Regions from separate parts of the Dechloromonas aquae genome, predicted to be linked through region 2. Evidence: predicted binding sites of a transcription regulator. Region 2 holds the regulator's gene; the other holds the start of a gene.

Region 1 (4,912 bases), 1.2 Mb from region 2:
GGATGCCGTGGATGGACGGATCGGCGTTGAGTTCGGCGATCTTGTCGAGGACGACCTGCTGGGCTACGTCCTTCTCGTAGACGATCTTTTCGGAATGCATGCCGATGGCCAGGCAGCCATTGACCTTGTTCTTCACATAGACCTGGGAGGCCGGGTCTTCGCCGACCAGAATCACCACCAGACCGGGCTTATGCCCTTGGGCGGTGAGCGTTTCCACACGGGCCTTGAAGCTCTGGCGCAGTTCTTCCGCCAGCGCCTTGCCATCGATAATTTGTGCCGTCATCGTCGCATCCAAGCAAAAAGAAAAAGGGGAAAGGCCGGGCCTTTCCCTTTGAACTTTCAGGATTTTACCAGAGACCGGCGGCTTGGTCGCCGCCGGCACCTCGTGTGGGTACCTGTAGCGGTCGCTCCCTGCCCGCTCTCAAGCCACAGCGCCTTCCGCCTGCAGCACCGCCGCGCGACCAGCGGCAAAGGCCTGGCGATTGAGTTCGACCATTTTTTCGCCCTTGCGCTGAAAACGCTGCAACACGCAGGCAAGCAGGTCGTCGGCCGGGAACGGCAGATGGTCGGCGATGGCGCCAAGCATCACGGTGTTGCCGAGGCGGATTTCGCCAAGCTCCAGCGCAATCGAAGTCGCATCGAAGGCAACCACGTCGGTGCCGGCGGCACGGATCTCAGCAATCGGATCTTCCGGATAATCGAACAGACCGAGTTCGACCACCGGCGGCACCAGCCGCGAGTTGTTGGCCAGGGCGATCCCGCCCGGCCGCAGCATGTGCCGCCAGCGCAAGGCTTCGGCCGCCTCGAAGGCGAGCAGGACATCGGCCTCGCCCGGCGGAATCTGCGGCGATTGGACCTTGGGCCCAAAGCGCAGATGCGACGAAACCACGCCGCCGCGTTGCGCCATGCCGGCCACTTCGGTTTTTTTGGCATCATGCCCCAGGGCAATCGCGGCCTCGGCAAGAATTTCGGTCGCGGTCATCACCCCCTGGCCGCCAATCCCGACCACGAGGATATTGCTGGTCGTGCTCATGCGCTGCAGCCTCCCTTGTTTACCAGCTTGATCGGCGACACCGGCACGTAATGCTGGATCGCATCCGGCGCACAGGGCTGCAGGCAGAGGCCGCAGCCGGTGCATACCGACGACTCGATGCGCACGAAGGCGAGATCGACCTCGCGCCCGGAAGCCTTGGTCTGCTTGCCGCGACGGGTGACGTGGATGGCCGGACAGCCGACGTCGAGGCAGTTGCCGCAGCCGGTGCACTTGTCGTCATGCACTTCGTAGGGCTTGAGCTTGTGGTAGTCCTTGATCAGCACGCAGGGCTGGTCGGTGATGATCACCGACACGTCCGGCACCTTGACCTCGTCGCGGACGGTCTTGAACAAAACCGGCAATTCGTAGGGGTTGACCGTGTGAATGCGCTCCTGCTTGACCCCGAGGGCCGCGCAGAGCTTGGCGAAGTCGACGCGCGGCGCGTCCTCGCCGTAGATGTCGCGGCCGTTGCCCGGGTTGTCCTGACCGCCGGTCATGCCGACCGCACGGTTGTCGAGCAACAGCACGGTGACATTGGCCTTGTTATAGACCATGTCGAGCAGGCCCTGCATGCCCATGTGCAGGAAGGTCGAATCGCCGATCACGGCAACGATGCGCTTGTCCTTGTCGGCCTCGCCGCGACCTTTGTCCATGCCCAGCGCGATACCCATCGAGGCGCCCATCGAGACGCAGGTATCCATTGCCTGCCAGGGATGGCCGGCGCCGAGGGTGTAGCAGCCGATGTCGCCGGAGATATTGAGGTTGCGCACCTGCGACAGGGTGTAATAGACGCCCAGGTGCGGACAGGCGACGCACATCGTAGGCGGCCGTGGAAACAGTTGCGCCGGCGCCGGCGGCATTTCCGGCACCGGCTCGCCGAGCAGGCGGGCAATCGCCGGGCGCAGCACGGTCGGCGCCAGTTCGCCCTGCAGCGGCAGGATGTCCTTGCCCAGCACCTTGATGCCCTGAGCCTTGAGTTCGGTCTCGACCAGCGGTTCGACTTCCTCGACTACCACTACTTGGTCGACCTGCGCCGCCAGTTCGCGGCACTTGTCGACAGGCAGCGGGCAGGAGAAGCCCAACTTCAGCACCGGCGCATTCGGGAAGGCTTCGCGCACATGCTCGAAGGCCGGGCCGGAGGTGATGAAACCGATCCGGCGGTCGCTGCCGGGAACGATGTAGTTCAGCGGCGACTGCTCGGCCGCACTGCGCAACTCGCCGTCGCGCTTGAACATCAGCGGGATCCGCTTGCCGGCATTGCCCGGCACCATTACGTAACGCGATGGATCCTTCTTGAAGCCGGCGGCCACGCAGGGCACGCGCTCACCGACAGTGACCAGCCCCTTGACGTGGTTGATGCGGGTGGTCATGCGCAGGATCACCGGCACCTGGAACTGCTCGGAGAGTTCGTAGGCAGCCAGCGTCATCGCGTAGGCTTCCTGCGAATCGGCCGGCTCGAATACCGGCACATGCGCAAAACGCCCCCAGAAGCGCGAATCCTGTTCGTTCTGCGACGACGACAGGCCGACGTCGTCGGCAATCGCGATCACCAGCCCGCCGACCACGCCGGTCAGGGTCAGGGTCATCAGCGCATCCGAGGCGACGTTCATCCCGACGTGCTTCATGCAGCAGAAGGCGCGCGAGCCGGCATAGGCAGCACCGATTGCCACCTCCAGCGAGACCTTCTCGTTGACCGACCACTCGGCGTAAAGATCGGGATAGGTCGAAATGACCTCGAGCATTTCGGTCGACGGTGTGCCCGGGTAGGCGGCGGCCACCTTGACGCCGGCCTCCCAGACGGCGCGGGCAACGGCTTCATTACCGGACAGGAAGAGCCGGCTGGCCGCCGGCGCTGGCATCACTGCTGCCATGGAACCCCCAGAATACAGTGCAAAACCTTGGATTCTAGGAGGGTTATCACAACCGACGATTGATGTAACTCAATCGCCAGCAACAATCCAGGAAAAATGTATCACTTTGCTGCCGGCAGACAACGCTGGATTTCGGCAAACAGCTGCTCGACCCGCACCGGCTTGCTGACGTAGCCGTCCATTCCGGACTCCAGGCAGCGCTCACGGTCGCCCTCCATGGCATTGGCGGTCATCGCCACAATCGGAGTTCGCCCCCTGGCCTCGGCCGTCTCCTCGGCGCGAATCTGGCGAGTCGCTTCCAGGCCATCCATTTCCGGCATCATCATGTCCATCAGGATCAGATCGCAACCTTGGTCGCGCCATTTCTGCACCGCCTCAAGGCCATTGACCGCCAGCACGACCTGACAAGCACGCTTTTCCAGTATCCGTAGTGCCAGTTTCTGGTTAACCGGATTGTCTTCCGCCAGCAAAATCCGCAACCCGGCCGGCAGCAAGGCACAGACCGGTGCCGCTGTCGTCTGCGGCGGAGCCTCGACCTTACCGGCACGGACAGTGAAAATGAACAGTGAGCCCTGATTGACGGCGCTTTCAACGCGAATCCGCCCCCCCATCAACTCAACCAGCCGGCGACTGATCGCCAGCCCCAACCCGGTCCCGCCAAAGCGCCGGGAAATACTACTGTCGGCCTGGGTAAAGGCATCAAAGATATGCGCCAGTTTTTCCGGCGGAATACCGATCCCGCTATCGCGTACCGAAAATTCAAGTTCGACCTGGGTCGCGGTGGCGCCAAGCACCCGTATCGCCAGGTCAACGCTGCCCCGAGTAGTGAACTTGACGGCATTGCCCAGCAAATTAAGCAGAACCTGGCGCAAACGCTGCTCATCCGCCAACAAGTGCGACGGCAAATCCGGCGGCACCAGCAACCGCAAGGCGATACCCTTGTCAGCTGCGCGCGCTTCAAGCATCCGGCAACTGTCTTCCAGCATCGGTTGCAACTCGAAACGCTCACTTTGCAACTCCATCCGGCCAGCTTCGATTTTGGAAAAATCGAGAATTTCGTTGATCACCTTGAGCAAGTGCAAGGCCGAACCATGCACCGCCTGCAGACTGTCCCGCTGCTCGTAATTGAGGTGGGTCGCCAGCACCAGCTCGGTCATGCCGATGATGGCATTCATCGGCGTCCGGATTTCATGGCTCATATTGGCCAGAAATTCGCCCTTGATCGCGTTCGCGCTTTCAGCGGCAACTCGTGCTGCGGCCAGTTCAGCCAGCAGATTCTCGATCCGGTCGGCCATCAGGTTGAAGGCGACTGCCGTATCGGCGATTTCCGGCGCCCCGGAAACACTCACCCGCTCCGACAGCGCACCGCGCCCAAACGCCTCGACCCCCGCCTCAAGACGTGCCAGCGGCTGCAGACTGCGCCGCAAAACCAGGGCAAACAACGAGAGAAACAGCAGCCCGGACAGGCCCCAGACCAGCGCAGCATTGCGCATCGCCAGCCAGGTATCGTGAACGATCGCGCCCGCCGAAGGCTGAACCCGCAAGATGCCATAGACCCGCCCCCCCGCAACCAAGGGATAGTCATGCCCCCCGATCTTCAACTGCAGGCTTTGCACCACCCAGGACGGAGTGGAAAATGCGGCCATCTCCCTGGCTTCGATCAAGATCCGGCCATTTTCCGGTTGCAGGATTTCAATCGAATCGAGCGAGCGACTCACTACCGAGCGACGAATTGCCTGCTGCGCGGTTTCCAGATCGCCCACCACCAGGGCCTGGAGCAGAGAAGGAGCGAGCGCGGCAGCGATCGATTCGGACAATTCGTCAGCCAGCCTCTTTTCGTTCTCCACCTGCTGCGCCAACAGGATTCCGAGACCGATCATCCCGACCAGCAACAAGCCCCAGCCAGCCAGCCACAGCAGGCGTGTCGAGAGAGCCAGGCGGGGCAGCATCGACCTTAATCCCGAACCAGCTTGTAAGCTTTGCGCACAGACAGGTAATCCGCCTCACC
Region 2 (4,912 bases):
CCGAAAGATAGTGTAGCCGAGCACCGCAGCCGCCGGCACCTCCAGACGGGCACAGATGGCTGCCAGCAGCGCTTCCTGCGGGTGATCGAGGGGGAGTTTGACTTCGGTAATTCTGAGCATGCGATTGATCCGGCTGGCCGCAGGCGGCTGCCCCGGCAAAAGCCGGCATTTTACCGGCTTCCTCGACTCCCGCGAAAAAGCCTTGCCGGCCAAAAGAAAAAAGGGGGACTGCCCCCGCAGCCCCCCTTTTCCTCCCTGCCCCCCAACAACAATCGGTCAGATCACCTTCGAGTAACGAGTACGCTGACGATCAGCACGCAAGTAGCGATCGAACGCCATCGAAATCACACGGACCAGCATGCGTCCCGGCGGCAGCACGGTGATCCATTCGCGGTCGATCTTGACCAGGCCGCCACGCTCCAGTTCGCGCAAATCTTCCAGCTCGGCGGCAAAATATTTGTGGAAGTCGATCAGATGCGCGCTCTCGATGCTCTCGATCGACAGTTCGAAATGGCACATCAGCGCCTGGATGATCGAACGGCGCAGGATGTCGTCGGCGGTCAGTTCGATCCCGCGAAACACCGGCAGCATCCCCGAGTCGAGGCGGTCGTAGTACTCGTCGAGCGTCTTGACGTTCTGGCTGTAGGTCGGTCCGACCTTGCTGATCGACGAAATCCCGAACGACAGCATGTCGCAGTCGGCATAGGTCGAATAGCCCTGGAAATTGCGGTGCAGGCGTCCTTGCCGCTGCGCCACGGCGAGCTCGTCGTCAGGCTTGGCGAAGTGGTCCATGCCGATGAAGACGTAACCAGCTTCGGTCAGCTTGCGGATTGCCAGCGCCAGAATCTGCAGCTTGCTGTCGGCCGACGGCAAATCGTCTTCGGCAATCCGGCGCTGCGGCTTGAACAGGCTGGGCAAGTGCGCATAGTTGTAAATCGACAGACGGTCCGGGTCCATCGCCAGCACACGCTCGAGCGTGCGGTTGAAGCCCATCACGGTCTGATGCGGCAGGCCGTAGATCAGGTCCACCGAAATCGACTTGAAGCCATTGGCGCGGGCCGCTTGGATCACGTTGGCGGTTTCTTCCTCGCTCTGGATGCGGTTGACCGCCGCCTGAACACGTTCGTCGAAATCCTGGACACCGACGCTCATCCGGTTGAAGCCGAGTTCACCAAGCAGCGCCACGGTTGCCGTATCAACCTTGCGCGGGTCGACTTCAATCGAGAACTCGCCGCCTTCAAGCAACTTGAAATGCTTGCGCGTCTCGCCCATCAACTGGCGCATCTCGTCGTGCGACAGGAAGGTCGGCGTACCACCGCCCCAGTGCAGCTGGATGACCTCGTGTTCGCCGTCGGTGCCTTCGAGCGCCGCGCTCTGCAAGGCCAGTTCGCGCCCCAGGTACTTCAGATACTTGGCACTGCGCCCGTGATCCTTGGTAATGATCTTGTTGCAGGCACAGTAGTAGCAAATGGTGTTGCAGAAAGGAATATGGAAATACAGCGACAAGGGACGGCTGATACCGCCGATGTTGCGTTTGCTCAGCCACAATTTGGCGGCATCGGAGTCGAATGCCTCGACGAAACGATCCGCGGTGGGGTAGGATGTGTAACGCGGTCCATTGACGTCGAAACGACGGATGATTTCAGGATCAAAAACCAGATTTTCAGTGGCAAAATTCATTGAGCTAGGCGCCTCGCTTTTTGCGGCATTATGTTCGGAAGGTCGATTTTAACGGTTGACATGGATCAATCGATTGCAGGTTGCGTATGGGTCAGCACAAACTGAACGAAGAAGTATCCCTCGCGGTCATCAAAACGGCCTGTTCCAACTGCAACTTGCGTGAGCTCTGCCTGCCGCTTGGGCTCTCGCCTGAGGAAATGGCACGCCTCGACGATCTGGTCTCGACCCGCCGCCGGGTCAAGCGTGGCGACCACCTCTACCGCGCCAGCGAAACCTTTGATGCAATCTACGCGATCCGCAGCGGCTTTTTCAAAACCGGCGTCCTGCTCTCCGACGGCCGGGACCAGGTGACGGGCTTCCAGATGGCCGGCGAATTGCTCGGACTTGACGGAATCAGCACTGAACACCACACCTGCAACGCGATCGCCCTCGAAGACAGCGAGGTCTGCGCGATCCCCTTCTCGCGCCTGGAGTCCCTGTCGCGCGAGATTCATACCCTGCAACACCATTTCCACAAGGTAATGAGCCGCGAAATCGTCCGTGACCATGGTGTAATGATGCTGCTCGGAACAATGCGCGCCGAAGAGCGCCTGGCCGCCTTCCTGCTCAACCTGTCACAGCGCTTCACCGCGCGCGGCTTTTCTCCCTCCGAGTTCTACCTGCGGATGACCCGCGAGGAAATCGGCAGTTACCTGGGTCTCAAACTGGAAACCGTTTCACGCGCCTTTTCCCGTTTCCAGGAAGAGGGCCATATCGCAGTCCAGCAGAAACACATCCGCATTCTCAATGTTGCCGGACTCAAGAGCCTGATGCACCCGCAACACTGACCCGAACAGGGGCGGAAGCTTGCCGCTCAAGCCCAGGGCCACGGATTGCGGGTCATGGCAACGCTGACGATGTAGCCATAAGCCACCACCGCCAGCACCAGGCAGAGTGCACGCCCACGCAAGGTGGGCGCACGCTTGAGGGCCAGCGCCCCAAGGACGATGTAAGCGAGCAAACCAAAAAACTTGCCAGTCAGCCAGTCGAGCATGAACGGATATTGACCGCTCAACCACGCCAGAAGCAACGCGCTGCCCAGTAATGAACTATCGATCAGATGCGGCAATATGCGTGTCAGGCGATGACCGAGCAACGGCGACCCCCGCAGCATCCACAGCCCCCGCAGCAAGAAGCCGATGCCACTGAGCACCACACAACTGACATGCAGATGCTTCAACAACAGATAGCTCACGCCCCCTCCTCCGCGATACCCGACAATAGCCGCTGGTGCGCCCGATAACGCCGCAAGGCCAACCACAAATTCCTCGCCAGCCACAGCATGGCTGCTGCAAAACTCAGACCAGCCGGCCGTGCCAGCCAGTCGGGGAAAAACACTGCCAGCAGCAAGAGCAGCATTGCCGTGAAATACAAGCGTGATTGCAAGAGAGCATCGCGTTCAGGCAACAGCTTACCCATGCTGGGAGCCGAAACCTTGCCCTGTCCGGCATTTTGCAAATGCATCCAGGCCAGAAAAGGGACGATCTTGTATAGCATTCCGGAAATAAAGGCGACAAAGGCACCGGGCAGCAGCAAGACCCCGATCAGCACCGGCCAGCCAGCCCAGGCAAACGCCTCGGGCAAGGCATTCACGGTCAACAGCAGCAATAGCGCAAAAACCGCGCAAAGCAGCCCTCCTTGCCAGAAACGATAAATCGCGTCGGGCCGCGCCCGCCGCCGCTGCCCCTGCAGATACAAGGTCTGAACGGCAAAGGCCAGCCCCAGGCCGGCAGCCAGCTGGCGAGCCAGCAAACCGGCCGCAGCGAACCGGAAAATCTCGGCCAGCGACCAAAACAGCACGACGCCACACATTGCCCAGGGAAACAGCCAGCCGGCTCGCGCCGGATAGCCCGGCGTTAACTGAAACATCGGGACCACGACATAGGCAACGGCGGCGAGCAGGACGGTGGCCCAGGCGCCGAGAGCCCAGCCCGCATGCAGGTCAGTCACCCCCGAAACTGGCCAGGCCCAGCCACCGGCCAAGGTCAGGGCCAACCCGCCCCCCAGCAGCAAGCTGAGCGCCAACGCTGGCAAAGCCAGCTTCAGGCCGGCGATGGTAGGGCTGGTAAGGGGTACCCGCCACAAAGCCTGCACGGCAGAATGGATAAACCAGCCACCAGCCGACAGCAACAGGGCTGCCGCCAATTGCAACCAGCCTGGCCTGCCGAACAGCAATCCTGCCGCCAGCATCAGCGCACCGAGCAACAGCAGCGGATGCAGGCCACGCGCCAGCTGCAAAGGCTGGCGCAGATTGGCACCGGCAACCACCGGCAGAATCTGGATCAGCGCCCCAAGCATCACCATCAGCATGAAACCGACGGTCAGCAAGTGCGTGGCTGCCAGCAATCCGGGATGCCAGCGCGACGACAATAGGTCGCCCCCCTGCCAGACCAGAATCAGGCCGGCCAGTGCCGCCAGCAGCGGCGCCGTGATGAAAAACCTGAGAGGGGCAGCAAACGGCGGAGCATTCTCGAACGACAGCAGGGCCTGCATCGAGTCCGCCTCCGCTCAGCGAGTGATCAGGATTTCGAAAGTACCGTCAGGCAGCAATTCGGTTTCGTAGGTATGCCCATTCTGGCGCAGGACCTTGTACAGGGGGTGCGGCTCACGGAACAGCAGCAGCAGCATCCGCTCACCAACCGCCAGCCGGTCGAGCATCTCCATGGTCTGGACAAAGGGCTCCGGCGGCTCCAGATAGCGGGCATCGACCACGTGCGGCGTCTTGGGATGGCTCATGCTCACTCCCCGGCCAGTTCGCTTTCGAGGCGCGGCAACAACTCCGGCAACTCGTCCGCAAGATGCTGATCGCACATCGGATAAAGGATGTTTTCCTCTTTCATATTGTGCTGCTGCATCATGATCAGCAAGGTTTCGGCCACCCCCAGATACTCGTCGCTATCGCCGGAAACCAGCGCAGCATCGGCATCATCAAACAGGGTTCGCATCTGGGCATGCTCCATCCGCATCACCTGGGTAGGCCCCATGCTCATCCCGGTTTTGGCCTCGAATGTCGGAAAAAGCGTCTTTTCCTCACTGTCGAAATGCGCCAGCGTAGCTTGGCGGAAGTGCGCAAAAGCGGCTCGGGCGGCCTCCAGATTGCCTTTACCGACAGCCTGCTCGGCATCGGCAAAAAAATCGTCGCACCGACGATGATCGTCGGTCATCAGGTTACGTATGGTGGTCATCGTGTTAC

What was found. The regulator FNR, encoded in region 2, switches genes on or off when oxygen is low (the NO sensors DNR and NnrR bind a similar motif). The targets are predictions, from matches to a motif close to TTGANCTAGNTCAA.
Region 1: a site for FNR is predicted at 2,964-2,977, ahead of VX159_RS01165 (thiamine pyrophosphate-dependent enzyme). Genes of this name have one in related genera too.

What each region holds. Positions count from the first base shown of each region.
Region 1 is NZ_CP144212.1:235,785-240,696, reverse strand. It holds gene folD (bifunctional methylenetetrahydrofolate dehydrogenase/methenyltetrahydrofolate cyclohydrolase FolD) at 1-283, opposite strand, end outside; gene VX159_RS01170 (indolepyruvate oxidoreductase subunit beta) at 422-1,033, opposite strand; gene VX159_RS01165 (thiamine pyrophosphate-dependent enzyme) at 1,030-2,904, opposite strand; gene VX159_RS01160 (ATP-binding protein) at 3,006-4,853, opposite strand; gene VX159_RS01155 (phosphate/phosphite/phosphonate ABC transporter substrate-binding protein) at 4,859-4,912, opposite strand, start outside.
Region 2 is NZ_CP144212.1:1,446,280-1,451,191, reverse strand. It holds gene VX159_RS06600 (NAD(P)/FAD-dependent oxidoreductase) at 1-120, opposite strand, end outside; gene hemN (oxygen-independent coproporphyrinogen III oxidase) at 277-1,680, opposite strand; gene fnr (fumarate/nitrate reduction transcriptional regulator Fnr) at 1,767-2,507, shown strand; gene VX159_RS06585 (SirB2 family protein) at 2,534-2,914, opposite strand; gene VX159_RS06580 (hypothetical protein) at 2,911-4,212, opposite strand; gene VX159_RS06575 (DUF2249 domain-containing protein) at 4,228-4,455, opposite strand; gene VX159_RS06570 (hemerythrin domain-containing protein) at 4,458-4,904, opposite strand.